DNA from 3 places in the Acidovorax sp. T1 genome. Region 2 is predicted to be linked to each of the others. Evidence: predicted binding sites of a transcription regulator. Region 2 holds the regulator's gene; each other region holds the start of a gene.
What was found. The regulator FNR, encoded in region 2, switches genes on or off when oxygen is low (the NO sensors DNR and NnrR bind a similar motif). The targets are predictions, from matches to a motif close to TTGATNNNNATCAA.
Positions count from the first base shown of each region.

Region 1: the regulator FNR is predicted to act here: its motif matches at 3,125-3,138, upstream of CCX87_RS16600 (type IV pili methyl-accepting chemotaxis transducer N-terminal domain-containing protein).
Region 3: the regulator FNR is predicted to act here: its motif matches at 6,443-6,456, upstream of CCX87_RS02215 (TraR/DksA family transcriptional regulator).

Region 1 is NZ_CP021648.1:3,569,107-3,578,678, forward strand. Features, by position in the region: gene CCX87_RS16590 (MFS transporter) at 1-306, opposite strand, end outside; gene CCX87_RS16595 (response regulator) at 464-1,165, opposite strand; gene CCX87_RS16600 (type IV pili methyl-accepting chemotaxis transducer N-terminal domain-containing protein) at 1,165-3,090, opposite strand; gene CCX87_RS16605 (EAL domain-containing protein) at 3,200-5,863, opposite strand; gene purU (formyltetrahydrofolate deformylase) at 5,915-6,763, shown strand; gene CCX87_RS16615 (LysR substrate-binding domain-containing protein) at 6,774-7,679, shown strand; gene CCX87_RS16620 (FAD-linked oxidase C-terminal domain-containing protein) at 7,833-9,332, shown strand; gene CCX87_RS16625 (uracil-DNA glycosylase) at 9,397-9,572, opposite strand, start outside.
Region 2 is NZ_CP021648.1:2,476,825-2,486,396, reverse strand. Features, by position in the region: gene ccoN (cytochrome-c oxidase, cbb3-type subunit I) at 1-382, shown strand, start outside; gene ccoO (cytochrome-c oxidase, cbb3-type subunit II) at 401-1,033, shown strand; gene CCX87_RS11640 (cbb3-type cytochrome oxidase subunit 3) at 1,046-1,183, shown strand; gene ccoP (cytochrome-c oxidase, cbb3-type subunit III) at 1,208-2,122, shown strand; gene ccoG (cytochrome c oxidase accessory protein CcoG) at 2,189-3,634, shown strand; gene CCX87_RS11625 (FixH family protein) at 3,710-3,982, shown strand; gene CCX87_RS11620 (hypothetical protein) at 4,042-4,335, shown strand; gene fnr (fumarate/nitrate reduction transcriptional regulator Fnr) at 4,359-5,081, opposite strand; gene hemN (oxygen-independent coproporphyrinogen III oxidase) at 5,271-6,653, shown strand; gene CCX87_RS11605 (sulfite exporter TauE/SafE family protein) at 6,684-7,421, shown strand; gene CCX87_RS11600 (HD-GYP domain-containing protein) at 7,609-8,889, shown strand; gene CCX87_RS11595 (sensor domain-containing protein) at 8,886-9,572, shown strand, end outside.
Region 3 is NZ_CP021648.1:449,790-459,361, forward strand. Features, by position in the region: gene CCX87_RS02175 (DUF802 domain-containing protein) at 1-1,472, shown strand, start outside; gene CCX87_RS02180 (OmpA family protein) at 1,469-2,128, shown strand; gene CCX87_RS02185 (DUF2894 domain-containing protein) at 2,121-2,726, shown strand; gene nhaR (transcriptional activator NhaR) at 2,850-3,746, opposite strand; gene CCX87_RS02195 (Rrf2 family transcriptional regulator) at 3,898-4,437, shown strand; gene CCX87_RS02200 (MarC family protein) at 4,507-5,100, opposite strand; gene CCX87_RS02205 (VOC family protein) at 5,097-5,510, opposite strand; gene CCX87_RS02210 (hypothetical protein) at 5,571-5,945, opposite strand; gene CCX87_RS02215 (TraR/DksA family transcriptional regulator) at 6,011-6,382, opposite strand; gene CCX87_RS02220 (glutathione S-transferase) at 6,504-7,151, opposite strand; gene CCX87_RS02225 (DUF2946 family protein) at 7,274-7,639, shown strand; partial or broken gene CCX87_RS02230 (TonB-dependent receptor) at 7,720-9,572, shown strand, end outside.

The sequences.
Region 1 (9,572 bases), 1.1 Mb from region 2:
CATGAGCCAGATCGCCGGCACCGTAATGGCCATGAGCACCGCCATCACGATCCGCCCACCAAACCGGTCGGTCCAGATGCCCAGCGGCACGCGCACCAGCGAACCGGTGAGCACCGGCATGGCCGTGAGCAGGCCGAATTGCGTGGAGCTCAGGTTCAGCATTTTCTTGATGGGAATGCCGATCACCCCGAACATCATCCACACCATGAAGCAGACGGTGAAGGCCAGCGTGCTCACCAAAAGCACCGACCAGGCCTGTCGGCTGCGTTGCGGACTGTCGCCCACCGAAAGCGATGCGTTTGCCATGGGTTGTTCCCTCTTTCCTGTATGGCATGCATCGTCCCGCATGGGCAGGGGTTTGCCCATCCCTCTTCAGGAGGGGTCAGCGTGGCAAAAAGAACGAGGGGGTTACGCCGCCATCGTTCGAAAGAACTATGGGGAAGCAGGAAGCGGGGGATGCGCGCTAGCGCTGGCGATCAGAGGCGTACACGGCGGCCTGCACGCGCGAACTCAACCCCAGCTTGCGCAGGATGTGCTGCACATGGATCTTCACGGTGGTCTCGGCAATGTCCAGCGCCCGCGCGATTTCCTTGTTGCTGGCGCCGCGTGCAATCTCGCGCAGCACGTCTTCCTCGCGCGGCGACAGGGGTGTGCTCGGCTCTGCCGGCGCAGGCGCCTTGCCGGGCAGGGCCGAGGCCAGTGCGTCGTCCGCCTCCGGCGCGCCCTGCGACTGGAAGGCTGCCACCAGTTTGCCCATCAGCTCGGGGCTGACCACGGGCTCGCCGGCAGCAGCGCGGCGAATGGCCTGCGCCAGCAGATCCCCGTCAATGGTCTTGAGCAGATAGCCTTGCGCGCCGTTGCGCAGCGCCGTGGCCAAGTCCTGTGCGTCTTCGCTCACTGTGAGCATGAGCACGCGGGAAGCCGGCGAGGCCTCGCGCAGCCCCCGGATCGCATCCACCCCCGTCACCCCGGGCAAATGGTTGTCGAGCAGGATCACGTCGGGCCGCAGCGCGGGGGCTAGGCGCAGCGCCTGCGCGGCGTCGCCCGCCTCGCCCACCACCTGCAGGCCCGGGTCCTGCCCCAGCAAGGCCACCAGGCCCCGGCGAAACAGGTTGTGATCGTCCACCACGAGCAAGCTGACAGGCGCAAAAGTAGGCATGGGCATCAATGGACGGAATGGGCAGGATCGGCAATGACGGGCAGGGGCGGCTCGCGGGGTTCCTGCGCGGTGGACAGGGTGGGAAGCTCGATGCACACGCGGGTGCCAGCGCCCGGCGCCGACTCCACCTGCACCACCGCACCGATGCGTTGTGCACGCTCGCGCATGATGCCCAGGCCGACATGCACGGAGTCGGGCGGCACGGCCCGAACTTCAAACCCCGTCCCATTGTCCTGCACTTCAAAGCGCCAGCGGGGATGCCGGTGCACGCGCAGTTCCACCCGGGTGGCACCCGAATGCTTGCGCACGTTCGTCAATGCTTCCTGCACCATGTGCAGGACCTGAATCTGCACATCTGGCGGCAGGGGCAGGCCATGGCCCACCATCGTGAGCGTGGTGGCGATGCCGGTCTGGTGCTCGAATTTGGACAGGGTGGTGCGCAGCGCCGCCTCAATGTCTTCTTCGCTGGTGCGCGTGCGAAAGTGCAGCAACAGTTCGCGCACATCGCTATAGCACTCGCGCACGCCCACATCGAGCTCGCCCATGCTGCGGTCCCGCGCCGCGATGTCGCCCTTGGCCACGGCATCGCGCAGCAGCTGCGTCTGGATCTTGAGGAAAGCCAGCGACTGGGCAATCGAGTCGTGCAGCTCGCGCGCCAGCAAGCTGCGCTCTTGCGCCACGGCGGCCTCACGCTCCAGGGCGGTGGCGCGCAAGCCTTCCATGGCGCTGGCCAGGTGGCGCGTCATGGCTTCCAGAAGTTCACGCACCTCATCGGTCAGCTCTACCGAGGAGCGAAAGAACAGATTGACCTCGCCGAGCATCCGCTGCTGCATCTGCACGGGAATAGCCACCAGGGTCTGATAGCCAGCATCGCGGCAATGCGGATACGCCAGCGTAGTGGACGCCATGATCGGTATGACGCGGGTGTGTGCCTGGCTCTGCGGCTGGCCACACATGCAAGTGCCCGTGTGCAGGCAATGCTCCTCTTCGGTCATGGCGCGCGGCATACCGTCGCCAGCCAGCAGCACATAGCGCTCATTGGCCTCGTCGGACCAGCGCGCCGCAACGGCATCGGCACCCGCCACACGGCGGATCTGCTTGACAAAGCCTTGCGCCAGGGCGTCCAGCCCGGTCGCCGTGGAGGCCAGCGCGCTCACTTCATACAGCGCCGCCAAGCGCTGGTTCTGCACGGCGATGCTGGCGGTCTTCTCGCGCACCTTTTGCTCCAGATCGTCGTGCGAGGCCTGCAATGCATGGGCCATCTGGTTGAAGCCCGCCGAGAGCTGGCCGAATTCGTCGTCAGTCTCCACCGGCAGCCGCGCCCCCCATTCGCCCTGGCGCAGCCGTGCCAGCGCCTGCTGCAGTTGCGACACCGGATTGAGCACCAGCAGATAACTCACCGCCATGAAGGTCACCGCAGCCGCAATGGCCACCGCCATCATGATCAGCTGAAACACATGCAACACGGCCGTCCAACCGGCGATCTGGATTTCTATGGCCTCGACAAAGCCGTCCACCTTCTGCACCAAGCTGTCGGCCTGGGCCAGCGAGCGGGCGCGGTCTGGCGGCAAGCCAGCAGCCCACTCCTTGCGCAATGCCGCCCAGGTGGTGCGGACTTCTTCAAAGCGCGCCCGCGTATCTGCCCCCCAGGGCACAAACAGGGGTCGCGAGGGATCTCCCGTGCGCAGCAACTCCAGGCTGGCGTCGAACTGCCGCGCATGCCTTTGCACCGCTTCGGGCGACTCAGTCTGCTGCACCAGAACCATGCGCAGCATGTTCATGCGCAGGCGCCCGGCCTCGTTGACGGCTGCGGCGCCCCCTTCGAGTTTCCAGGCCACCCACAGCGTCAAGCCGATGGATGCCAGGGCCACCAACAGAAAGCCCCCGCCCATGGCCAGCAGCTTGAAGGTCAGCGGGGACTTGGTGCGCATGGGCGCAGTGTAGGAAGGTCGCGCGCCCCATGCCTTGACTTGAATCAAGACCAGGGCGCGCAGCATGCCCCCCTGCCGCCGACAACGCCCAGACCCCGGCGGCCCGCGCCTACACGGCCTGCCGGGCCCGCACCAGCGCGGCAAACGCCTCGGCCGCAAGGGGACGGCTGCAGTGATACCCCTGATAGCTGTCGCAGCCGCGCTCGCGCAAAAACACCAGCTGCTCCGCCGTCTCAACCCCCTCGGCCAGCACCTGAAGGCCCATGCTGTGGCCCATGGCGATGATGGCCGCACTGATGGCCATGTCGTCGGCGCTGCGCGGAATGTCGCGGATGAAGCCCTGGTCGATCTTGAGCACATCGATGGGAAAGCGCTTGAGCTGCGCCAGCGACGAATAGCCGGTGCCGAAATCATCCACCGCCAGCCGTAGGCCCAGTTCGCGCAGGCGCCGCATGGTCAGCCGTGCCTCGTCTTCGCGCTCGGCGAGCGCACTCTCGGTGATTTCCAGCTCCAGCAGCGCGGCCGGGAATCCGGTTTCCTTTAGCGCCGACGCGGTGCAACCCACCAGGTCGGTCAGCTGAAACTGGCGCGGCGACACGTTCACCGCCAGCGTCAGCGCAGGCAGCCCCTCGTCGCGCCAGCGCTGCCCCTGGCGGCAGGCCTCGCCGATGATCCATTCCCCCAGGGGGCCGATGATGCCCGACACCTCGGCCACGGGGATGAAGCGGGCTGGCGAAATCAGGCCTTCCTCGGGGTCATTCCAGCGCACCAGCGCCTCGGCGCCCACGATGCGCCCCGTGGCAATGTCGATCTGCGGCTGGTAATGCAGCACCATGTGGCCGTGCGCCAGCGCCAGGCGCAGGCGCGACTCCAGCGCTAACCGGTCGCGCGCGGACTGGGTCATTTCCTCGGTGTAAAAACACCAGGCCCCGCGCCCCAGCGCCTTGACCCCATAGACGGCAGTATGGGCGCCCTGCAACAGGGTCTGAGCCGTGGCGGCATGCTCCGGAAACATGCAAATACCCACACTCGCGCCGGCCACCACCTCGAACCCGTCGGGCGAGTGCCAGGGCTGCGCCACCACGGCGATCAGCTGCTGTGCCACCGCCGCCGCGCCATCGGCGTGGTGCAGATGGCGCACCACCACAGCCAGCTCATCCCCGGCCATGCGGCCCAGCAGGTCGCCCGGCCGCATGGCCGCCTGCACCCGGCGGGCGATGTCCTTGAGCACCTGGTCGCCCATGGCATGGCCATAACTGTCGTTCACGTCCTTGAACCGGTCCAGGTTGAGGTGCAGCACGGCCATGCGCTCGCCGCTGCCGCGTGCCTGCACCACGGCGTCTTCCAGCTGCCCGCAGAACCACAGGCGGTTGGACAGGCCGGTGAGCGCGTCGTTGTGCGCCAGAAACTCCATGCGCTGGTGCTGCGCCTTCTCGTCGGAGATGTCGGTGAACATGCACACATAGTGCGTGGCCGTGCCAGCGGCATCGCGCACCACGCTCAGCGACATGTGCTCTGGAAACACATCGCCGCTCTTGCGCCGATTCCAGATTTCGCCCTGCCAGCGCCCGGTGCGCCTCATCGACTCCCACATCGCCTCGTAAAACGCCCGGTCGTGCCGGCCCGACTTGAAAACGCGCGGGGTCTTGCCCAGCAATTCGTCCTCGGTGTAGCCCAGCATCCGCGTGACCGAAGCGTTCACCGAGAGAATGCGGTTGTGCGTATCGGTCACGATCACGCCTTCGCTCATGTGGTCCATCACGGTGGACGCCAGGCGCTGGCGCTCATCGACCTGGCGCTCGCGGGTCAGGTCGGTCAGGATGCCCGAAAAGCGCTCGGGCTGCCCCGCCTCGTTCAGGTGGCGCACACCACGGGCCATGAACCAGCGGTAGTTTCCGTCAAAGCAGCGCAGGCGGGCCTTCTCGACAAAGGGCTCACCCGAGGCCAGGGCGTAGCGCACGGCCAGTCGCACGCGCTCGCTGTCGTCGGGATGGAGGCGCTCGCGCATGCGGAAATCCCGCGCGAAATCATCGCCCTGGTAGCGCAGCATGCGCGCCACGCTGGGCGAAAAAGTGGTGTGGGCGCTCTGCAAATCGCGGTCCCACATGCCGCCCCCACTGCCCTCCACCGCCAGGCGAAGGCGCGTCTCGCTGCGCTCGAGCGCGGTGCGCGCGGCCTGGATCTCGCCCATATCCTGGAGCACACAATCCAGATGGGCCGGTTCGTCGCCTTCTGCGGGCACAAAGGTCACGGTGTTGAGCACATGCACGATGCGCCCGTCGGACGGCCGGTGGCACTGCCGCGTGCCCAGGTAATGGTCGATCTCGCCGGCCAGCAGACGCTTGATCTGCTGCATGGCGTGGGCAAGGTCTGAGGCCTGGACAACGTCACGAAAATTCAGGGCCTGCAAGGCCTGCAGGTCCTCGCCCAGCATCCTGCACAGGCAGCCGTTGGCCCACAGGATGCGCCCGTCGAGTGCCACCCGCGCCATGCCCACCGGCGCGTGGTGCACGATCTGCGCCAGCTCGCGCGCCACCGCCGAGCGCTGCCGCTCCACCTTGCGCATGCGCCCCAGCAGCCAGCCGGCCATCGCACTGGTGACGAGCACATACAGCCAGCCCTTCCAGGTCTGCAAATGCGTGATCTGCTCGGGCGTGCCGGCCCACCGGGCCAACAATGCGTCGCCCGCAAACACCCATGCCACGCCAAAAACGAGGTAAAGCACCACACCCCACCAAGGCGCCAGTTTCGGGATGCAACCCGTGATTCGCATAAAGCTCCTTATTCCAACACCTACGGCCCTTGCTGCGACAATGGCGCAGCTATGACCAACGCCTACATCCTTACCCTGTCCTGCCCCGACCGCCTGGGGCTGGTGCACGCCGTCTCGGGCTTTTTACTGGAGCACGGCGGCAACATCGAAGAAGCCGCGCAGTACAACGACCACGCCACGGGCCTGTTCTTCATGCGCGTGCAGTTTGCGTGCGACCAGCACGACCACGCCACCCTTCAGGCCCGCCTGACCAGCTTTGCAGAGCCACACCAGATGCGCTGGAGCCTGCATGCCACGGCCCAGCCCGTCAAAACCGTGCTCATGGTCAGCAAGGAAGGCCATTGCCTGAACGACCTGCTGTTTCGCTGGAAAAGCGGCCTGCTGCCCATCGACATCCGCGCCATCATCAGCAACCACCGCGATTTTTATCAGCTGGCGGCCAGCTACAACGTGCCGTTTCACCACATTCCGCTCACCGGCAGCACCAAGGCGCAAGCCGAGGCAAAACAGTACGAGATTATCGAGGCCGAAGAAGCCGAGCTGGTGGTGCTGGCACGTTACATGCAGATACTTTCTCTTGACTTATGTCAAAAACTGGCCGGACGGGCCATCAACATCCACCACAGCTTCCTGCCGAGCTTCAAGGGCGCCAAGCCTTATTACCAGGCGCATGACCGGGGCGTGAAGCTGATTGGCGCCACCGCCCACTATGTGACGGCCGACCTGGACGAAGGCCCCATCATCGAGCAAGACGTGGCCCGTGCCGACCACACCGACACGGTGGAAGACCTCACCGCCCGCGGCCGCGACACCGAAAGCCAGGTGCTGGCCCGCGCCGTGAAGTGGCACAGCGAGCACCGGGTGCTGCTCAACGGCCACAAGACGGTTGTCTTCCGTTAGCCGGCCACCCATGGCCACTGCAGCCCCGTCCTTCTTCCTCAGCAGCGCCGCAAAGCGCATTCCACCCATCCAGTGCCTGCTGACGTTTGAAGCGCTGGCCCGGCTGCGCAGCGTGACGCAGACGGCCGACGAACTTTGTGTGACACCCAGCGCCGTGAGCCACCGCGTCAAGCAGCTCGAACAGATCCTGGGCGTGCGGCTGTTTGGCCGGGCCGATTTTTCGCTGACCACCGAGGGCAGCGCCTACCTGGCCCATGTGCGCGAGGGCCTGGGCGCGCTGCAGCGCTTTCCGGGCGCTGCCTCGGCACCGGGCCGGCGGCGGCTCAAGCTGGCCGTCACGCCCACATTTGCGCGCGCCATCCTGATCCCGCGCCTGCGCCAGTTCACCGCGGCCTACCCCGAGATCGACCTGGCGCTGCAGGTGTCCATTCCGCTGCTGGACGTGGTGGCCGAAGACGCCGACCTGATGGTGCGCTTTGGCCCCGGTCACTATGCCGACGTGGAGCATGTGGAAATTGCCCGCGATGTGGTCACGCCCCTGGCATCCCCCGCCTTCGTGCGCGAGCACGGGCCTTTCGAGCGCCCCGAAGACCTCGAAGGCGTGCCCCTGCTGCGCAGCCCGCTGGAGCCCTGGCGCACCTGGTTTGCCGCCACGGGCCTGAACTGGGCCGAGCCCAGCGAGGGCTCGCAGTTCAACGACATCGGCCTGATGTGCGACGGCGCCGCCGCCGGCATGGGCGTGGCGCTGGTGCGCCTCAAGCTCGGCGCGCCCTGGCTGGAAAACGGCACCCTGGTGCGCCTGTTTGCCACCGACACCGCCAGCCCGCACGCGCACTACCTGTGCTGGCGCACCGGCACCATGGATCGGTGGGAGTGCGCGGCGTTTGCGGAATGGCTGCGCAAAACCATGGCATAAGATTTTCCAAGCAAAATACATCTCTGGCGCTTTCTGGGCAATCGCCGACAGCTATTATTAAGATAGCATTCAAGCCATTCCATCGTTATTTTTCACGGCCACGCGCAAAAAAGCTCAAGCCTGGGCGCATGGCCATCCCCTACAGTGACAGCCATGAATACTGCCGCCGCCCCCACCGCAGCCCTGTCCGAGCGCGCCGCACGCCAGGCCGAAGTTGTCCAGTCCCTGGGCCGTGTGCTGCCCGCACACGCACTGCTCTGGCACACCGAAGACACCACGCCCTACGAATGCGACGGCCTCACCGCCTACCGCCAGCGCCCGCTGGTGGTGTGCCTGCCCGAGACCGAGACGCAAGTCCAGGCCGTGCTGCAGGTGTGCCACCAGCTGCAGGTGCCCGTGGTGGCACGCGGCGCGGGCACAGGCCTGTCCGGCGGCGCCATGCCCCACGCCATGGGTGTGACGATGTCACTGGCCAAGTTCAACCGCATCCTCGACATCAACCCCGAAAGCCGCACGGCCGTGGTGCAGTGTGGTGTGCGCAACCTGGCCATCAGCGAGGCGGCAGCGCCGTATGGCCTGTACTACGCGCCGGACCCCAGCAGCCAGATCGCCTGCACCATCGGCGGCAACGTGGCCGAGAACTCGGGCGGCGTGCACTGCCTCAAATACGGCCTCACGGTGCACAACGTGCTCAAGGTGCGCGGCTTCACGGTGGAGGGCGAACCCGTCGAATTCGGCAGCGAAGCACTGGACGCCCCCGGCTACGACCTGCTGGCCGCCGTGATCGGCAGCGAGGGCATGCTGGCCGTCACCACCGAGGTCACCGTCAAGCTGATCCCCAAGCCCCAGCTCGCGCGCTGCATCATGGCCAGCTTTGACGACGTGCGCAAAGCCGGCGACGCGGTGGCCGCCGTGATCGCCGCCGGCATCATCCCCGCTGGCCTGGAGATGATGGACAAACCCATGACCGCCGCCGTGGAAGATTTTGTCCACGCGGGCTACGACCTGTCGGCCGAGGCCATCCTGCTGTGCGAAAGCGACGGCACGCCCGAAGAGGTGGAAGAAGAAATTGGCCGCATGAGCGACGTGCTGCGCGCCGCCGGCGCCACCGCCATCTCGGTCAGCCGCGATGAGGCCGAACGCCTGCGCTTTTGGAGCGGCCGCAAAAACGCCTTCCCGGCCAGCGGCCGCATCAGCCCCGACTACATGTGCATGGACTCGACCATCCCGCGCAAGCGCCTGGCCGACATCCTGCTGGCCATCCAGGCGATGGAGAAAAAGTACCAGCTGCGCTGCGCCAACGTCTTCCACGCGGGCGATGGCAACCTGCATCCGCTGATCTTGTTCGACGCCAACGATGCCGACCAGCTGCACCGCTGCGAGCTGTTTGGCGCGGACATCCTGGAGACCAGCGTGGCCATGGGGGGCACGGTGACGGGCGAGCACGGGGTGGGGGTGGAGAAGCTCAACAGCATGTGCGTGCAGTTCTCGGCGGAAGAGAACGCGCAGATGTTGGGGCTCAAGCATGCGTTCGATCCAGCGGGGCTGTTGAACCCCGGCAAGGTGATTCCTACGCTGAACCGCTGTGCGGAATACGGGAAGATGCTGGTGCGCGGCGGGCAGATCAGCCATCCGGAGTTGCCGAGGTTTTGAGGGTGGCGCCGTTTTTGCGAGGAATTGGCTGCTGGTGCTTATCTACCAAGCAAAAACCACGAATTCACCCCTGAGCCAACCACTCCCGAAACACCCCCGCCCGCCCAAAATGCCCACACCCGATGAACGGCACCGGCGGACGCAACGCCGACAGCGGCGAGGGATGGTTGGCACACAACACCCGGTGCCCGCGATCACCAGGAATGACCACCCGCTTGGTTTGCGCATGCGCGCCCCACA
Region 2 (9,572 bases):
GGGCTGGGTGGGCCTGATCACCATGGGTTCGCTCTACTACCTGGTTCCCCGCCTGTTTGGCCGGGAAAAGATGCATTCCATCAAGGCCATTGAGCTGCACTTCTGGATGGCCACCATCGGCATCGTGCTGTACATCGCCGCCATGTGGATTGCCGGCGTGATGCAGGGCCTGATGTGGCGAGCCATCAATGCGGACGGCACCTTGACCTATACCTTCGTGGAAAGCGTCAAGGCCACTTATCCGTTCTATGTGATCCGTGTGGCCGGTGGTCTGCTGTATCTGGGCGGCATGATCGTCATGGCCTGGAATGTGTGGGCCACCGCTATTTCGGGGCGTTCGGTCAAGGTGGCGATTCCCGCCGTGAACGCTGCCCACGCCTGAGCCCCAAGGAGCCTATTCATGTCTGACAACAACCAAAATGCTTCTGGCGGCTTCACCCACGAGAAGGTGGAAACCAACAACTTTCTGATGATCGTGCTGATTTTGCTGGTGATCGCCATTGGCGGCCTGGTGGAAATCGTGCCCCTGTTCTTCCAGAAATCTACGACCGAGGCGGTCAAGGGCGTGGAGCCCTATAGCTCCATGCAATTGGTGGGCCGCGACATCTATATCCGCGAGGGTTGCTACAACTGCCACTCGCAGATGATCCGTCCGTTCCGCGCCGAAACCCTGCGCTATGGCCACTACTCGGTGGCTGGCGAGTTTGTCTATGACCACCCCTTCCAGTGGGGCAGCAAGCGCACGGGCCCTGATCTGCATCGCGTGGGTGGCAAGTACAGCGATGAATGGCATCGCATCCACCTGAACAATCCGCGTGACGTGGTGCCCGAGTCCAACATGCCCGCGTATCCATGGCTGGAGAAGAACGCCATTGATCCGGCCGATGTGGCTCCGCGCATGAAGGCCTTGCGGACCGTGGGCGTGCCCTATACCGACGAGCAGATCGCAGCGTCTGCCGCCGACGTCAAGGGCAAGACCGAAATGGATGCCCTGGTTGCGTACCTTCAAGTCATGGGCCGCGCGCTCAAATAAAGGAGATTGGCCATGGACATCACGACCATGCGCATCGTCGCCACCTTGGCATCGATGGCCTGCTTTATTGGCATCTGGCTCTGGGCCTACAGGGGCCGCAACAAGTCCCGGTTTGATGAGGCAGCCCGCCTGCCCTTCGAGCAAGATTGACCTTCACCAGAACGAGAACACCCCATGAGTGACTTCACCAGCAATTTCTGGTCGGTCTTTGTGACCACGCTGACCCTGGTCGGCATCATCGCCTGCGGCATCCTGCTTTGGATGGCGGGCCGCAAGAAAGTGAAGGCCACGGCCGACAACACCACAGGCCACGTCTGGGACGAGGATCTGGTCGAAATGAACAACCCTCTGCCACGCTGGTGGGTGTGGCTGTTTGTCATCACCATCGTCTTCGGCCTGGGTTATCTGGCTGCCTACCCCGGCCTTGGCACCTTCACGGGCAAGCTGAACTGGACGCAACTCGGTGAATACGAGGCCGAAATGGCCAAGGCCAAGACGGAAATCGAGCCCCTGTATGCACGCTTTGCTTCGATGAAGCCGGAAGATGTGGCGGTGGACCCCCAGGCCCATGCCATTGGCGAGCGCCTGTTCATGAACAACTGCGCCCAGTGCCACGGTTCGGATGCGCGCGGCAGCAAGGGTTTCCCCAACCTGGCCGACAACGACTGGCTGCATGGCGGCACGCCCGAGAAAATCCGCGAGACCCTGGAGAAGGGGCGGATCGGCAACATGCCTCCCATGGCTGCCGCAGTGGGTTCGCCGGAAGATGTGCGCAATCTGTCGCATTACGTGCTGAGTCTGTCGGGCAGTCCGCATGATTCTTTGCGGGCATCGCTGGGCAAGTCCAAGTTCGTCTCATGCGCCGCCTGCCATGGCATGGACGGCAAGGGCAATCAGGCCTTGGGCGCCCCCAACCTCACGGACGACATCTGGTTGCACGGCTGGGGCGAAGCTGCCATTGCAGCCATGATCAATAGCGGCAAGGTCAACCAGATGCCAGCGCAAGCCGACAAGCTGACCGATGCGCAGATCGGCGTGCTCGCATCGTACGTATGGGGCTTGTCCAACAAGCCCGTAGCAGCCCGCTGAAATCAGGGCGGCCCCGACCTTGGTGGGGCCGCCCGATATGTTTTTTCTGCTCTTACGGCCCGCACCATGACATCACCTGACAGGCCACTGCGCAAGGTCATCCCCATCGCGGCGGCTACACCCGAGCCATCGGCAGAGGGTGAATTCGTTTCCCTCTACGAGGCGCAAAAGAAGATTTACCCGCGATCGATCAGCGGGTACTTTGCGCGCTGGCGCTGGGTCATGGTGTTTCTCACGCAGCTTGTTTTTTATGGGTTGCCGTGGCTTGAGTGGGGCCAGCGCCAGATGGTGCTGTTTGATCTGGGGGCCCGCCGGTTCTATATTTTTGGACTGGTCCTTTACCCGCAGGATTTCATTTACCTGACGGGGTTGCTGATCATTTCGGCGCTCTCGCTGTTTCTGTTCACGGCGGTGGCCGGTCGCTTGTGGTGCGGATTTGCGTGTCCACAAACGGTCTACACCGAGATGTTCATGTGGATAGAGCACAAGATCGAGGGTGATCGCAGTGCGCGTCTGCGACTGGATGCGAGTCCCTGGACTTTCGAGAAGATCCGCAAGAAGTTCCTGAAGCAAACCGTGTGGGTGACAGTGTCCGTTTGGACGGGATTCACCTTTGTGGGTTACTTCGTGCCGATCCGGGAACTGGGTCCCGAGTTGCTGGCTTTTTCCGGCGGCTGGCAGATTTTCTGGGTGGTTTTCTATGGCTTGGCCACCTATGGCAACGCGGGCTTTCTGCGGGAGCAGGTGTGCAAATACATGTGCCCCTATGCGCGGTTCCAGAGCGCAATGTTCGATCGCGATACGCTGATCGTGACCTACGATGAAGCCCGAGGCGAGCCGCGTGGTCCCCGGGTCAAGACGGTGGATTACAAGGCCAAGGGCCTGGGCGACTGCATCGACTGCACGCTGTGTGTGCAGGTATGTCCGGTGGGCATCGACATCCGCAAGGGTTTGCAATATGAGTGCATCGGCTGCGGCCTGTGCGTGGATGCGTGCAACACCGTCATGGACAAGATGAACTACCCCAAGGGGTTGATACGGTATTCGACCCAGAATGGTGTGCTCAATCGCTGGAGCCAATCGCAAATCCTGCGGCATGTCTTGCGCCCCCGCGTGCTCATTTACACCGCGGTTCTGGTGGCCTTGTGCGTGGGCATGCTGGCCAGCTTGACAACGCGCACCCCCCTGAAAGTGGATATCGTGCGTGACCGTGCCGCCTTGTCCCGCATTGTTGCCGGGGGTAAGCTGGAAAATGTCTATCGGCTGCAAATCATGAATGCCACCGAGGCCGCGCAGCGCTATCGCATTTCAGCGAACGGGCTGGAGGGCCTTGAAGTGGCCTCTGAGCAGGAGGTCGACATTGGCGCCGCAGAATCCCGCTGGGTGGCCGTGCGACTCCAGATTCCTTATGGATCGGCGGCTCCTGGTTCCCATGCGATTCATTTCGATATTTCGGCACTGGAAGGCGGTGGCAAAGTGACCGAAAAATCCATTTTCCTGGTGCCGCGTTAAATGCAGGTCACTGCAGGTCACTGCAGGTTCCGTGGTGTCTTGTGATCTGTATTGCTGACAAGCTGAGGAGGTTTTATGTCATCCAGCCCCGTTGTTGCTTCTGAACCGCAGCCTTGGTGGAAGTTTGGTCATGTCTGGCTGGTGATTGCCGGGCCGGTCATTGTGGTGATTGCCGGATTCGTCACGTTGTGGCTCGCCGTCAGTCGGCCGGACCCTGTCGTTGAGGAAGACTATTACCGCAAGGGAATGGAGATCAACCAGACGCTGGCGCAGCCTGAAAAAAGCCTGGCCCCGGCACTCAAGGCCCGCAACCACGCGGCGACACCTGCCGGGGACCAACCTCGCTGAGATTCAATGCCAGCCTGGTGGATGCACATCACTTCAGAAAAATCTTAGGAGACAAGACGATGTGGAAACAACGCTTGATGTGGATTGCATGGCCTGCCTTTCTGGTGGCGGGCATTCTGGAAATGCTGGTTTTTGCCATGGTGGATCCGCAGGATCTGCATTGGTTTGGCCAGCCATTGACGCTGTCGCGCCAGGGCGTTTATACCCTTGCGTTCTTTGTCTTCTGGATTGTTACCATGCTTGCCAGTGCGCTGACGACACTGCTGTCCATGTCATCCTTTGAACTCAACCGCTGCCCGGTGCCCCCAGAGGCACGGCCGGACGATTGCCACAAGGTTTCATCGTGCCCGTAAGGGGGCACATTTCTGTATGACGATCAGTGGCAGGCCTGCTGATTGTTGACGATGCGCCTGAGGGCCTCGGTATCCAGAATGCGGACATGGCGCTGTTTGACTTCCACGGTGCCGTCCTCCACAAATTTCGAGAACGTGCGGCTCACGGTTTCCAGTTTGAGTCCCAGGTAACTGCCAATTTCTTCCCGCGTCATCCGCAATACCAGCTCGGATTGCGAGAACCCACGGGCGTGCAGGCGTTGCACCAGATTGAGAAGGAACGCAGCGAGGCGTTCTTCCGCGCGCATGCTGCCGAGCAAAAGCATTACACCGTGCTCGCGAACGATTTCGCGGCTCATGATCTTGTGAACATGGTGTTGCAGGGCATTGACTTCACGCGACAGTTCTTCGATGCGATCGAAGGGCATGACGCACACTTCGGCGTCTTCGAGGGCGATGGCATCGCAGGTGTGGTGATCGTTGACGATGCCGTCGAGCCCGATGATTTCACCGGCCATCTGAAAACCCGTGACCTGGTCACGCCCGTCTTCAGTGGCGACGCAGGTCTTGAAAAAACCGGTGCGAATGGCATAAAGAGAGGTGAATGACTCTCCATTGCGAAAGAGGGTGCCGCCACGCTTGATTTTTCGTCGCACAGCCACGATGTCATCAATGCGTTGCAACTGCTGGTCGTTCAAACCCACGGGCATGCACAGCTCTCGCAGGTTGCAGTTGGAGCAGGCGACTTTGATGGTTTGCGGATTCATGGACACTGGAACCTGGTTGGGCCGGGATAGTTGGCTGATGTCTGTTGGGACGCAATTGTCCCGCGCTGCGACCCGGTGGCTGATATGAATCAAATTGTCACCGCTGCGTCCCTTCGTGCTCTTGATTAAGGTCAAGGACGTCGATTGAAGGGTACGGCACAGTACTGGTGCACGCAAGGATATTTTCCCATGACCGCTGTTTCACCAGAACTTCTGCGCCGTTTTGACGTGCCAGGGCCTCGTTATACCTCCTATCCCACCGCGGACCGGTTTGTGGAGGCGTTTGGGCACGAAGACTACGTGCTGGCGCTCTCGCAGCGCCGGGTGGGTACCACGGCCATGGCACTGCCACTGTCCCTGTACGTCCACATTCCGTTTTGCGAATCGCTGTGTTACTACTGCGCATGCAACAAGATCATCACCAAGCACCATGACCGTGCCGATGTGTATTTGCGCTACCTCAGCCGCGAGATCGATCTGCACACAGCCCACTGCGGCACCGGGCAGGTGGTCAGTCAGCTGCACCTGGGTGGCGGCACGCCCACTTTTCTCTCGGATGACGGACTGCGGCAACTCATGGCAACGTTGCGGCGCAGCTTCACGTTCGCGCCGGGTGGTGAGTATTCCATCGAGGTCGATCCCCGCACTGTCACCGCGGAGCGCCTGGCGGTGCTGGCGGAGCTGGGATTTAACCGGCTGAGCTTCGGCGTGCAGGATTTCGATGCCGAGGTTCAGAAGGCGGTGCACCGCATCCAGCCGGCAGAGCAGGTGTTTGCGCTGGTGGAGGCATCTCGCGCTTTGGGCTTTGAGTCGGTGAATGTGGATCTGATCTACGGACTGCCGCGCCAGACGCCCGAGTCGTTCGACCGCACGTTGGCGCAGGTGGCGCAATTGCGCCCCGACCGGATCGCCCTGTATGCCTATGCCCATCTGCCCGACCGCTTCAAGCCCCAGAGACGCATCATTTCGACGGAGCTCCCCGCCGCATCCGCCAAGGTGACCATGCTGTCGCGCTCGCTCGATGCCTTCATGGACGCAGGTTATGTGTACGTGGGCATGGACCACTTTGCCCTGCCTACCGACGCCCTGGCTGTTGCCAAGCGGCAGGGGCGATTGCACCGCAACTTTCAGGGTTACAGCACACAGCCCGACTGCGATCTCATTGCCCTGGGTGTGTCAGCGATCGGCAGGGTGGGGGCCACCTATAGTCAGAACGCCAAGTCGCTGGAGGAGTATTACGACCATCTGGACCAGGGACGTTTGCCGGTGGTGCGAGGATTGGCACTGAACCGCGACGACCTGGTGCGCAGGGCGGTCATCATGGCGCTCATGTGCCAGGGCGAAGTGCAGTTCGAGCCCATGGAGCAGGCGTGGCTCATTGATTTTCGGACGTATTTCGCGCCGGAGCTGGAGCAACTGGAGACCATGGCCGAGCAAGGCCTTGTCGTGCTGGATTCCGAGGGCGTCAAGGTGACGCCCATGGGCTGGTTTTTTGTGCGCGGCATCGCGATGGTGTTTGACCGCTATTTGCAGGCTGACCGCAATCGGGCGAGGTTTTCGCGCATCATCTAGGGTGACCAATCCAACGGAGTATCAGGTTTCATGCTTGCGCCACTCGCCGTAACGGCCTTGATCATGGGGCTCGCCGGAGGGCCCCATTGCTTGGCCATGTGCTCTGCACCTTGTGGTGCGCTTGTGGGTCCAGGGGCGACGTGTTCGATCACCAGTGATGCCGGGGACCTCACCGCTCGGCCGGTGCAGTGGCATCCCCGGGGCGCGCTGCCGCACCGCTTGCTAGCGTTCCACCTCGGGCGCCTGTCGGGTTATGCGGGGGCGGGTGCCTTGGCGGCGCTGGCCATGGACAGCCTGGCTTGGCTGACGCAGCAAACCATGGCCCTAAGTCCGGTATGGACCCTGATGCATGTTGCGGTCATGGCATGGGGCCTGATGATGATGGTGCAGGCGCGCCAGCCTGCTTGGGTGGAGCAGGCCGGACGCACAGCCTGGCGCCGCGTGCAACCCCTTGTCCGTGCACCGGGCGGGCTGATGGTGGCGGGGGTGCTTTGGGCGCTTATGCCCTGCGGATTGCTTTACTCTGCGTTACTGGTTGCAGCGCTCAGCGGGGGCGCGCTGCAGGGCGCTGCCACCATGGCGCTGTTTGGTGTGGGCAGTGGCCTGTGGCTGGTGGGCGGCCCCTGGGTATGGGGCAAGTTGCGTTCACACCTCAATGCCGTGCGGGCGAGTTGGGGAACGCGTCTGGCGGGCGCATTGCTGGTGGGGGTTGCAGGCTGGGCGTTGTGGATGGACCTGGTCTACAAACCCTCGCTCTGGTGCCGGTAGTCGATAGTTTCCAGGCATGAGCGGAGTAGCGCTGGGCAGCAGTCGCAGGTTCTTTCGTCTGTTTTGTGGCGCAGTGTTGCCCGACAGTGCAGCTTTTTGGCTGCGAGTTGCGGGATGGATGGCGAAATGGTGATAATTGCTGTAACCATTGGTGGAATTCATATCACCATGTTTCGCCTCTTATGTCGTGAATTCCTCCCTCTTCATTGATACCAGCCAGCTTCGTGTCGGCATGTACGTTCAGCTCGATTTGGGCTGGATGCGTCATCCGTTCCCGGTGAGCCGCTTTCGCATCGCGTCTACAGACCAGATTGCCACGATCAGGGAGCTGGGCCTCACAGAGGTTCGTTACTTCCCCCAGAAAAGCGATCCGGAAGTGTATGCGCTGGATGCGCTCCCCGGCAACGCGCCCGACACCCTTGACGCGGATTCGGTCGCAGACGCCGTGGCGCACATTTCCGCTGGCGTGGATTCCGTTGCGGCACAGAACCGTGCCCACCTGCAGTTTCAGAACCGGGTGCTGGCCGCGTGCAACCAGCGCTTCGGGAGCGCCACGCGGCAATACCAGGCGGTGGAGCGTACGGTTGCTGTTCAACCCGGCTTGGCTCGCACCCAGTGCGAGGCGGTGGTGTCGGATTGCCTGAGGGAATTGCTGGAGAACGGCGACTCCGTGATCCGTCTCCTGTCAGAAGGCGTGGGCGAGAGCAGCGCACTGCATCCTGTGAACGTGATGGTCATCAGCCTCTTGCTGGGCAAGGCACTGGGCATGAAAAGCCTGGACCTGCACGAACTCGGTGTCGCTGCGCTGCTGCACGATCTGGGCAAGCTCAAGGTGCCTACCACCGGCTTCATGCCGGCCGAGCGGCAGCGTTATGAGTCCCACGTAGGGCAGTCAGTCGCCTTCGCGCAATTGATGGGCTTGTCTGATGCGGTCCTGACAGCGATTGCGCAGCACCATGAAATGGCAGACGGTAGCGGATTTCCCCTGCATCTCGTGGGCGAGGATATGCAACGTTCGGGCCAGATATTAGCCTTGGTTAACCACTACGACCGGATGTGCAACCCCGCGGCAGGTGTGGATGCCTTGACGCCCCACGAAGCCCTGTCGGTGATGTTTGCCCAGCTCAAATCCCGCTTTGATCCGGTGGTGCTGGGCGCCTTCATCCGGATGATGGGTGTGTATCCTCCGGGATCGGTGGTCCAGCTTGTCAACGACCGCTACGCCATCGTGGTGTCTGTCAACTCGTCCAGACCGCTACGGCCCAAAGTGATCGTTCACGATTCCCGGGTTCCCAAGGATGAGGCCCCGGTGCTGGACCTGGAGGCGATGCCTGAACTGGGTATACGACGCAGCCTGAAACCTGCCCAGTTGCCTCGCGATGCCCTCGACTATCTTTCGCCCCGTAAGCGAATCTGCTATTTTTTTGAGCGCGCGGTGGACCCGGGTACTGACGAGGCGCAAGCGTGAGCCAGTTCCCACCGCAGTCTTGGCTGGACGGCCTGGTGGAGGCGGTGTGGCTTGTGGATGGCAAGAGCTTACGCATCCTGCAGGCGAACAGGGCGGCTGAGCAACTGGCAGGCAGGTCCGCAAGTGACATGGTGGGCAAGCCGGTGACATGCCTGGCGGCAACGCCCCAGGATCACGCATTCTGGGCCGAGCCCATTGCCACCCTTTCGCAGGGCATCCGCTCGCATACGAGCGTGTTGCGGCCAGATGGTCTGCTGGTGCCGGTCGATCGGCGTGTCTGCTGTGTGGACCAAGGCAATGGTCGTGCGGTTCTCATGCTGACAATGCTCGATCGCAGTGCCCAGGAGGCCACAGAGCGGGAGTTGGAGACCCTGCTTTCAGAATTGCGCGCCACCCTCGACTCCGCGGCGGACGGCATGCTGGTGTGCGGTCTTGACGGGCGTGTGCGCGCCTTCAACCAGCAGTTGGCGCAAATCTGGAGCATTCCCCGCGACCTCCTGGTGCAGCGCAACGACACTGCGGTGCACGACCATATGGCCTCCCGGGTGGTGGATCGCCAAGACTACCTGGAACGCCTGATTGCCATTGAACGTGAGCCGCTGGTGGAGAGCGCCGACATCCTCCACTTGCACGGTGGCATGACGGTGGAGCGTCGCGTTGTGCCCCAACTTCACCATGGCCGC
Region 3 (9,572 bases), 2.0 Mb from region 2:
TGCAGGCGCTCTCGGCTCAATGGGAGGGAACGGCCCGTCAGGTGTCTGACACATGGACTTCGGCACTGCACAGGCACACCCAGACACAAGGTAGCCTGGTGGCACAGCTCGATGGTGCTCTGCAGTCGGTCACACAAGCATTTGACCTGCGTTCTAGCGTATTAGTGGACTCGCTGCAGGCGTCAACTGCGCAAGCGCACGCAGCCCAGGCAGTTGCCGATCAGCAGCGCCTGGAACGCTGGAATCGCTCCATGGAAGGCATGGCCAGCACACTCGGCGGCGAGTGGCAACGCACAGGCGCGCAGATGCTGGAACAGCAGCAGCGTGTCGGCAAGGCCCTGGAAGGTGCGGTTCAGCAGCTCGACCGCAGCCTGCAGATGGCCGCGCAGGCGTTTGACCAGCGCTCCGACAGTTTGCTGACAACGCTGCAGGACACCGTGGCGCAATCGCACACCGCCCAAACTGCGGCCGACCAACAGCGCCAGGATGGCTGGAGCCGCTCCATGGAGGCCATGGCCAGAACGCTCAGCGCCGAATGGCAGCGCGTGGGTGTACAGACAGTGGCGCAGCAGCAGGGCGTATGCCAAGCACTGGAGGCAACCGCCACGCAAATCACCGAACGCATGACCGAGCAGGTGGCTCGCACACTGGGCGGTGCTGCCAGGTTGCTGGACCAGTCAGACGCGCTGCTGCGCACCCGCATGGAGGCTGAGGCCCAGTGGGTGCAGGCCCAAGGCCAGCGCATGCACGAACTGACCGGTGTGTGGCGCACCGAGCTGGTTGCCCTGCGTGATGCCGAGGCCCAGCGCGGTCAGGCTGCCGTGGAGCGGCTCGATACGCTGCAGGCTGCCGTGGCGCAGCACCTGGCTACCCTGGGATCAGCCCTGGAGGCCCCGCTCACGCGCTTGCTGCAGACCGCTTCGAACGTACCCCAGGCGGCAGCCGAGGTCATCACACAGCTGCGCCAGGAAATGACGCGCCTGAGCGAGCGCGACAATGTAGCCTTGGCAGAACGCACGGCCATGCTGGAGCAGCTGAGCACGCTGCTGCAGTCGGTGAACGAAGTGGCCATGCAGCAGCGCGCAGCGATCGATGCCCTGGTGGGCTCGGCTACCCAGGTGCTGGAGCAGGCAGGCCAGCAGTTTGCTCAGTCGATCAGCACGCAGGCCCGCAAGGTGGACGAAGTGGCCGCGCATGTGGCTGCCAGCGCAGTGGAACTGGCCAGCCTGGGTGAATCCTTCAGCCACGGTGCGGGCCTGTTCAGCGCCAGCAACGAGAAACTCATGGAAAGCCTGCAGGGCATCGAAGGCGCGATCAGCCAGTCGATGAGCCGAAGTGACGAGCAACTGGCCTACTACGTGGCCCAGGCCCGCGAGGTGATCGACCTGAGCATCAGCGCGCAGCAGGGCATCGTGGAAGACTTGCGCCGGCTGCACGGCAAGGCGTCCTCGGCACAAGGGGTGGCTGCGTGATGGGCGTTGACGACACCCTGGACGATGCCACCGAACAGACGGCCCCCGTGTGGGCTGTTTTCGGCGACCTTATGGCGGGTCTGCTGGGCGCGTTTGTACTGATCCTGGTGGGCGTGCTTGTGGTGCAGATCGACCTGGTGGCCAGCCTCAAGCAGGAGGTGGAAAAGCGCCAGATGGAAGAGCAGCGCCGCATGGCGCTGGAGAAGGCGCTGGCCATTCCACTGGCCAGCGGCCGGGTCACCGTGCACAACGGCCGTATAGGCATCAGCGGCAGCGTGCTTTTTGCCGCAGGCTCCGACGAGCTGCGCTCCGAAGGCCGCCAGCTCCTCAAGAGCCTGGTGCAGCCCCTGCAGGTCTACCTGCGCGAGCGCGACGAGATGCTCATGGTGAGCGGCTTCACCGACAACACCACGCTGCTGCAAGGGCCTCAGCAGCGCTTTGCCGACAACATGGAGCTGTCGGCCCAGCGGGCCCTCACCGTGGCTCGGGCCCTGATTGACGAAGGCATGCCCTCGTCGCAGGTGTTTGCCGCAGCCTTTGGTGCCGAACAACCCGTGGCCGACAACGCCGATGAAAAGGGGCGCGCGCAAAACCGCCGTGTGGAGATGGCCCCGGTGCCCAAGGCTCCCAATGCCAAGCCCGCCCGCAATGAGTGAGCCGAGCGAACCCACGTTGGGGTCCTTGCGGGCCGACGGCGCCGACCGCCACGACCCGGCGCGCTTTCACTTTCTGGAGGTGCTGGCACGGCGCCTGCCAGGCCAGCCTGTGGCCGTGCGGCAGGTACTGGAGGGGCGGCTGCATGCCGCTGTAGCGGACTATGCCGAGCGAGCCCGGTCGAGTCCGGATGCGGCCCAGCAGGTGGGTCGGCCTGCAATACCTGCAGCGATCTCCCCCTTGGTGCAACTGAACCGTGACCTGAGCGCCCGCGCACAGGCCGATGCAGATGTCGTTCGTGCGGGCGATGGCGGCAGCCTGTCAGACATGAAGAGCGTGCGCCAGTTCAGCGAAGTCTGGTCCAAGATTTCTGCACAACGGCAGGTGGCGCAGGCGCTGGATCGTGGGCCCGAAAATGCCGGGCCGCTCAACTCGCACAGGCTCATGTTGCGATCACTCAGCTTGATGCAGTCACTGTCGCCTGACTACCTGCGGCGCTTTTTGTCGCAGGTGGATTCGCTGCTGTGGCTGGAGCAGGCGAGCGCGAAGCCCCTGCGCTCTACGGCCAAACCGGGGCGCAAGAGTCGGCCCAGGCCCTGAGCCTCCCGGCGGGCGCACCGCAGTGGGGGCAAGCATGGAGGGATCGGCCCCCGCGCACGGCGAGGGGTCGGGCTTGGCAAAACGCGAGGGGATGTGCCCGGACACCTGCTGTTCTGCGATGTCTCACCGCGCAAACAACTCCGCCCTGGCCGCTCGCGTGATGGCTGAAACACAGGGGTGGGTGATGCGGCGCTCGACGGAGATGGCGAAAAATTCCTCCACCAGCTCGGAGGTTCTGCCCACCACCTCCACGCCGAACTGCCCCATGGCTTCGTCTTCGAGCACGCTGGGCAAGGTGAAGACGCCGCGTCCTTCGCGGCCAAAGGCATTCATGAGAGCGCTGTCATCGAATTCTCCCACGATATGCGGCTGTAGCTGGTATTTGTTGAACCAGTGATCGAGTTGTTGGCGCACGGAAGACTGCGGGCCCTGGATCAGCATCGGTGCGCCGTGCAGGCATTGGGGAAAGGGGCCTTGCAGCTGCCGGGCGAGCGACGGAGCGCAGAAGAAGCTCATGGCGCTGGTTCCGAGCGCGTGGTTGAAGGCCTTTACCCCTACCTTGCGGGACACCGGCTCGTCGGCAATCACCAGATCAAGGCGGTGCAGGGTGAGTTGCGCCAGCAACTCCGGAAACTTGCCCTCGTGGCAGATCATGTGCACGCGATCGGGCAGGCCCAGCGCCGGCTCCAGCAGATGGTAGGCCACCGGCTTAGCCACCGAATCGGCGATGCCCACGCGAAATTCCAGCGTCTTTGCCTGACCGCGTGACAGGCGCACGGATTTTTCCAGCTCGTCGCCCAGGGCAAATATTTGCTCTGCATACCCGAGCGCAATCCGCCCTTCGCTGGTCAGCTCCAGCCCCCGGCCGCGTTTGCGAAAAAGGTCGTGGCCCAGCCATTGTTCCAGTTGCTTGATCTGCCCTGACAGGGTCTGGGGCGTGGTGTGCAGTTGCTCGCCCGCGCGCACCACGCCACCGGCCTTGGCCACCGTCCAGAAATATTTGAGATGCTTGAAGTTCATCAAAGGGTACGAAATAGTTCGAAAAAACCGCAATGTTTTTAACAATAAAACGAATATACGCGAAGTGTTTGATGCGCTACATTGGTTTGATGGACCGAGCTGCACGGGGTTTGCCGGCGCTCGGAGGGATCAATGTTCACAAGGAGTGAAGATGCGAATTACCACCAGAGGTCAACTTGCCGTTTCTGCGATGACCGATCTGGCAATGCGCCAGAACACCGGCCCCGTTGCGCTGTCCACCATCAGCGCGCGCCAGGGCACATCACTGTCGTACCTCGAACAGCTTTTCAGCGCCCTCAAGCGGGCCGGGCTGGTTGACAGCACACGCGGCCCCGGGGGCGGCTATGCCCTGGCCCACAAGCCCGAGCAGGTGTCGGTGGCTGACATCGTGGTGGCGGTAGAGAACCACAAGCCTGGCGAAGAGTCCGTGCCAGCGGCGCACGTGTCTTCGCAGATGGTGTCCATGACCGGATCGCTCTGGACGGCGTTCAACGCGCGGGTTATGGAATACCTCCAGTCCGTTACGCTGCGCGATCTTGTGGCCGAGCAGCAGGCCCGGGGCGTTCGGGTTGAGTCGCCGGTGGTGGCGCGCGCAAAACTGGCCCGTCGTCCGGCGCCGCTGATGGCACGCGCCGGTGTGCCCAATTCGGTCTTTGCGCTGGGCGCCATGCCGGCACTGGCCCGCAAATGAAATTGCGCGCGGCGACCGGGACGCTACATCCCAGCCGAAAGCCCTGAGGCCGGCCCCAGGGCATGTGGCCTACAGCTGCTGCGCGAGCTGCTTGATGCCGCGGATCAGCATCTCCACCGAGATTGCGACCAGGATCAGGCCCATCAGGCGTTCAAAAGCCATCACCACGCGTTCGCCCACCAGGCGCTGGATGCGTTCGGCCAGCAGCAGCACCACGGCGCACACGGCCATGGTCACGCACAGTGCGGCCACCCATTCCCACCGGCGTTCCGGTGCCTGGGCCACCAGCAGCATGACAGTGGCCAGTGCCGAGGGGCCAGCCAGCGCGGGGATGGCGAGCGGCACGATCAACGGCTCGCCCGGCAACTCTGCTTGCGGTCCGTCCGCCGACGGAAAGATCATCCGCAGTGCGATCAAAAACAACACCACCGCACCCGCTATCTGCAGCGACAGATCGCTCAGGTTCATTACCTGCAAAAACTGAGCGCCAAAGAACAGGAACACCAGCAGCAGCGCAAAGGCGATCAGCACCTCGCGCAGGATCACGCGCGCCCGACGCTCGGGCGCCACGCCGCGCAGGGCGTTGGCAAAGATGGGGATGTTGCCCAGCGGATCGGTGATCAGCAGGAGCAGGATGGTGGCGGACGCGAAGGTATAGCTCACGCTGCGTACACCGTGTCTAGCGAGCGAAAGCCCTTGATCTCAATCGGATTGCCGCTGGGATCGTGGAAGAACATCGTCCACTGTTCTCCGGGCTGGCCTTCAAAACGCACCTGGGGCTCCAGCACAAATGCGGTGCCGGCGGCCTTGAGCCGCGCGGCCAGCGCATGCCAGTCGGGCAGCTCCAAGATGGCGCCGAAATGCGGCATGGGCACGAGGTGGTCGCCCACATGCCCGGTGCGGGTGCTGGCAAACGGGGTGCCCAGGTGCAACGAGATCTGGTGACCGAAGAAGTCGAAGTCCACCCAGGTGTCGGTGCTTCGGCCTTCCTGGCATTCCAGCACGCCGCCGTAAAAGCGGCGGGCGGCATCCAGGTCGGTGACGTGAAAGGCGAGGTGAAAGAGGCTGCGCATCCCGCAAAGGATAGCAGCCAAGGGCACCGCCTGGGCGGGCCCGATGGGGTCTCGCAGCGGTCAGGCCATGGATGGATCGGCGGCCATGTTGTCAAACTTCTTGAAGTACTGGCGTGCCATAGCCACCAGCTGGGCGTCGGTCGGGTGGTCTGCGGCCACCGAGTCCACCACCACGCCTGCAACTGCAGCATGGTGCCTTGCTGCCCAGTCGCGGAACTGGTGACGCACCAGCCCTGGGCCCGCCAGCAGGACCTCGCGGGTATGCGTCAGCGCCTGGGCAATGTCGGAAAAGAATGGCGTCAGGTCGTCGGCCTTGCCCTGGTGCTTGTGGTGGCTGCGGGACTTGATGCGCTGGGCTTCGGCGTGTTCGCGGTCAAACATCACCACATGGGCTTCGGATTGGTCCATCCAGACAACGGCGTGAAAAGTGCTCATGAATCGGCTTTCTTGAAGTGATGACAAAAACGGGGGAGGGAAGGGGACTGAATGCGTGAGCGAACTCACGCAGCCCGGTGGTATTGCTCGGCCTTTTCCTGGCAATGCACGCACCGTGCAGCCTCGGGCGTGGCGTGCAGGCGGGCGGCGGTGATGTGGTTGCCGCAGTCCGTGCACTCGCCATAGGTGCCCGCTTCAATGCGGGCCAGGGCGGACTCGATGGTCGCCAGGTGCGCGGTCTCGCGCTCGTCGAGGGCAAACTCCACCTCGCGCTCGGTGGCGACCTGGGCGCGTGGGTCTTCGGGCTGTCCGAAATGGTCGGCGGCGGCCTCGGCGCGGCCGACGACACCGCCGCGCTGTGCCGCCAGCTGGGCCAGCAGTTCGGATTGCTGGGCCAATAACTGCTGGCGCAATGGTGCGGCTTGGGTCTTGTCCATGCGGGGACTCCTCAGGGTGATCGGATACCTGCATGGTGCGCCTGTGCGCGGTGCCCTGGGTTGATCAGGGTCAAGGGATGGTGCGCGGTGCCCCCCGCCCTGGGTGCGCCGCTCGGCGGGATCAGCGCTTGGGCGGGCGCGCCAGCATCTCTGCGGTGTTGGTCTTGCGGTCAGCGTTCACGCGCTGCACATGGGGGCGCTCGGCCATGCGGGCCAGATATTCGCGCACGGGCAGGTCGGCCAAGTAGTCGCGGCCATAGATGATCTTGGTGGCGGCGCTGACCAGCGGCAGGTGCACGATGGCCGCGCAGTCGGCTATCGTGAAGGTGTCGCCAGCCACGTAGGGGCTGAACTTCGCCAGCTGGCCGAAGGCTGCAATGTTCTTCTCCAGCTGGGCGCCCACCTTTTCGCGTGCGGTGTCGCTCACCGTGCCGCCGAAGAAAGCCTGGGGATACAGGCTGCGTGCGACCAGCTCCAGGTGCAGCTCGAGAAAGGTGATCAGCTCGCGCACTTTGGCTGCCTGGAAGGGGGCGGCCGGGATCAGCGGGTGCTCAGGGTGGGCGGCTTCGATGTAGTCGGCCATCACGGCGGATTCGCACAGTGCGCCCTGCGGCGTGCGCAGGTAGGGCACCTTGCCCAGCGGGCTGGCGCTGGGGTCGGTCTCGCCCACCCAGGCCAGTTCTTCGGTGAACGGCAGGCCCTTTTCGAGCAGGGCCAGCTTGACCTTGTTGTAGTAATTGCTGGCCGAAAAGCCGCAGAGTGTCAGCATGGTGTTGTCTCCGTTGTGGTGGTGGATGCAGCACGCATCCTAGGTGCGGGTGAGACCGCTGTCCGTCGCGTAGATGACCCCGGTCAAGGACTGCACACCCCGGCCCCCTACAATCCGCACCCATGCCCTCCCTGCAAACCATTCGCGGCCTCCGTTGGCTCGCCCGCCTTGTGCTGGCGTGGTTTGTGTTGTCTATCGGCGTGGCCGTGGCGTCGCCCCTGGTCAACCCGCAGGCGATGGAGCTGATCTGCTCGGGCTCGGGCGCCATCAAGCTGCTGGTCAAGACCGACGACGGCGCCAAGGAGCTGCCCAGCCACACGCTCGACTGTCCGCTGTGCGCGCATGTGGGGGCACCACTGCCCACCTCGCAGGCCCAGCTGCCTGTGGCACACCCCCTGGCGCATGCCCTGCGCCCCATCCCCGCCGCGCACATTGCTGCGCGCACCGCCGCGCCGCTGCCGCCCCGCGGCCCCCCGGCTTTCTCCTGAAATTGCTATTTGTTTGATAGCTGCTTGCGCTTGATGAATAAGCGCTAGCGGCCTATTTGGCTTGATTTTCAGGAGTTTCCATGCGCAAAAGCCGCATGGCGCTGGCCGTGGCCAGTGCCTTTCCCATCGTCCTGGGCATCGCGTATGCCGGGGCTTCCTCCGCATTCGCCCAGACCGCTGACAGCAATGGCAGCAGCACCGGCAGCAGCCCTGCCCCGGTCAAGGAACTGGGCGTGGTCACCATCACCGGCGGCCAGCCACCTCGCTGCCCACGCAGATCCCCACCACCATCGAGGGCGTGACGCGCGAGCAGATCGAGCACTCGATCAACGCCACCGACAGCGAAGACGCGCTCAAGTACCTGCCCAGCCTGCTGGTGCGCAAGCGCTACATCGGCGACTACAACCACGCCGTGCTGTCCACGCGCGCCTCGGGCACGGGCAACCCGGCGCGTTCCATGGTGTTTGCCGACGGCATTTTGCTGAGCAACTACCTGGGCAACGGCCCCACCAATGCGCCGCGCTGGATGCTGGTCACGCCCGAGGAGATCGAGCGCGTGGACGTGTTCTACGGCCCCTTCTCGGCCGCCTACGCAGGCAACTCGGTGGGCGCGGTGGTGGACTACGTCACCCGCATGCCGACAAAGTTCGAGGCGCATGGGCAGGTCAGCTACCAGCACCAACCCTTTGACCTGTACAGCACCAACGGCACCTACGGCGGCAAGCAGGTGAGCGCCTCGGTGGGCAACAAGAATGGCGACTGGTCCTGGTTCCTCAACTTCAACAAGACGGACAGCGAAGGCCAGCCGCTCACCTTCCCCACGCGCCTGGTGTCTGCAGGCACCGTGGGCAGCGCGGGCACACCCGTGACGGGCGCGGTGCTGGGCAACAACCGCAGCAACCAGCCCTGGTACCTGCTGGGCACGGCCACGCAGTACCACACGCAGCAAGACCACATCAAGGCCAAAATCGCCTACGACTTTTCGCCCAACGTGCGCGCGGCCTACACCTTTGGCTGGTGGCACAACGAATCCGAAGGGCGGCCCACCAGCTACCTGCGGGACGCCAATGGCAATGCGGTGTACAGCGGCACGGTCAACATCAATGGCCGCTGGTTTGCGCTCGCGCCTACGGACTTCAATGTGTCTAACGAAGACCTCACGCATTTCATGCACGGCCTGTCGGTCAAGAGCCGCACGCAAGGCGTGTTTGACTGGGAGGTGGCCGCCAGCCTGTACGACTACCAGACCGACACCCTGCGCGCCGCCACCGTCGCGCTGCCTGCGGCGCTGAACGGCGGGGCAGGGCGCATCGTCAACAGCAAAGGCACGGGTTGGAACACGCTGGCTGCCAAGGGCACCTGGCGGCCGGATGGCATCCAGGGCACGCACATCGTGGACTTTGGCTTGCAGCGCGACAGCTACCAACTGCGCACTATCGAAAACGCTACGACGAACTGGATCAGCGGTGATGCAGGCGCCCGCAACCAGGCCTTCAACGGTGACACGCAGCTCATCGGCTTGTGGGCGCAAGACACCTGGAAGATCGCGCCGCGCTGGAAAGCCGTGCTGGGCGCTCGCGCCGAGCGCTGGAGCGCCAGCAACGGCCAGACCGGCAACGCCACCACCACGCTGAGCCACCCCGAGCGCAACGAAACCTATGTCTCGCCCAAGGCTGCCGTGGCCTATCAGGCCAATGGGCTGTGGGTGCTCAAGGCATCGACGGGCCGCGCCGTGCGCATGCCCACCGTGGCCGAGCTGTACCAGGGCGGCATCAGCGGCAGCGGCACGCTCATCAACAACGACCCGAACCTGAAGCCTGAAAAAAGCTGGACCACCGAGCTGACCGCCGAGCGGGACATGGGGAATGGTTTGCTGCGCCTCACGGCCTTCTTTGAGTGCACCAAAGACGCGCTGTATTCGCAGACCAATGTG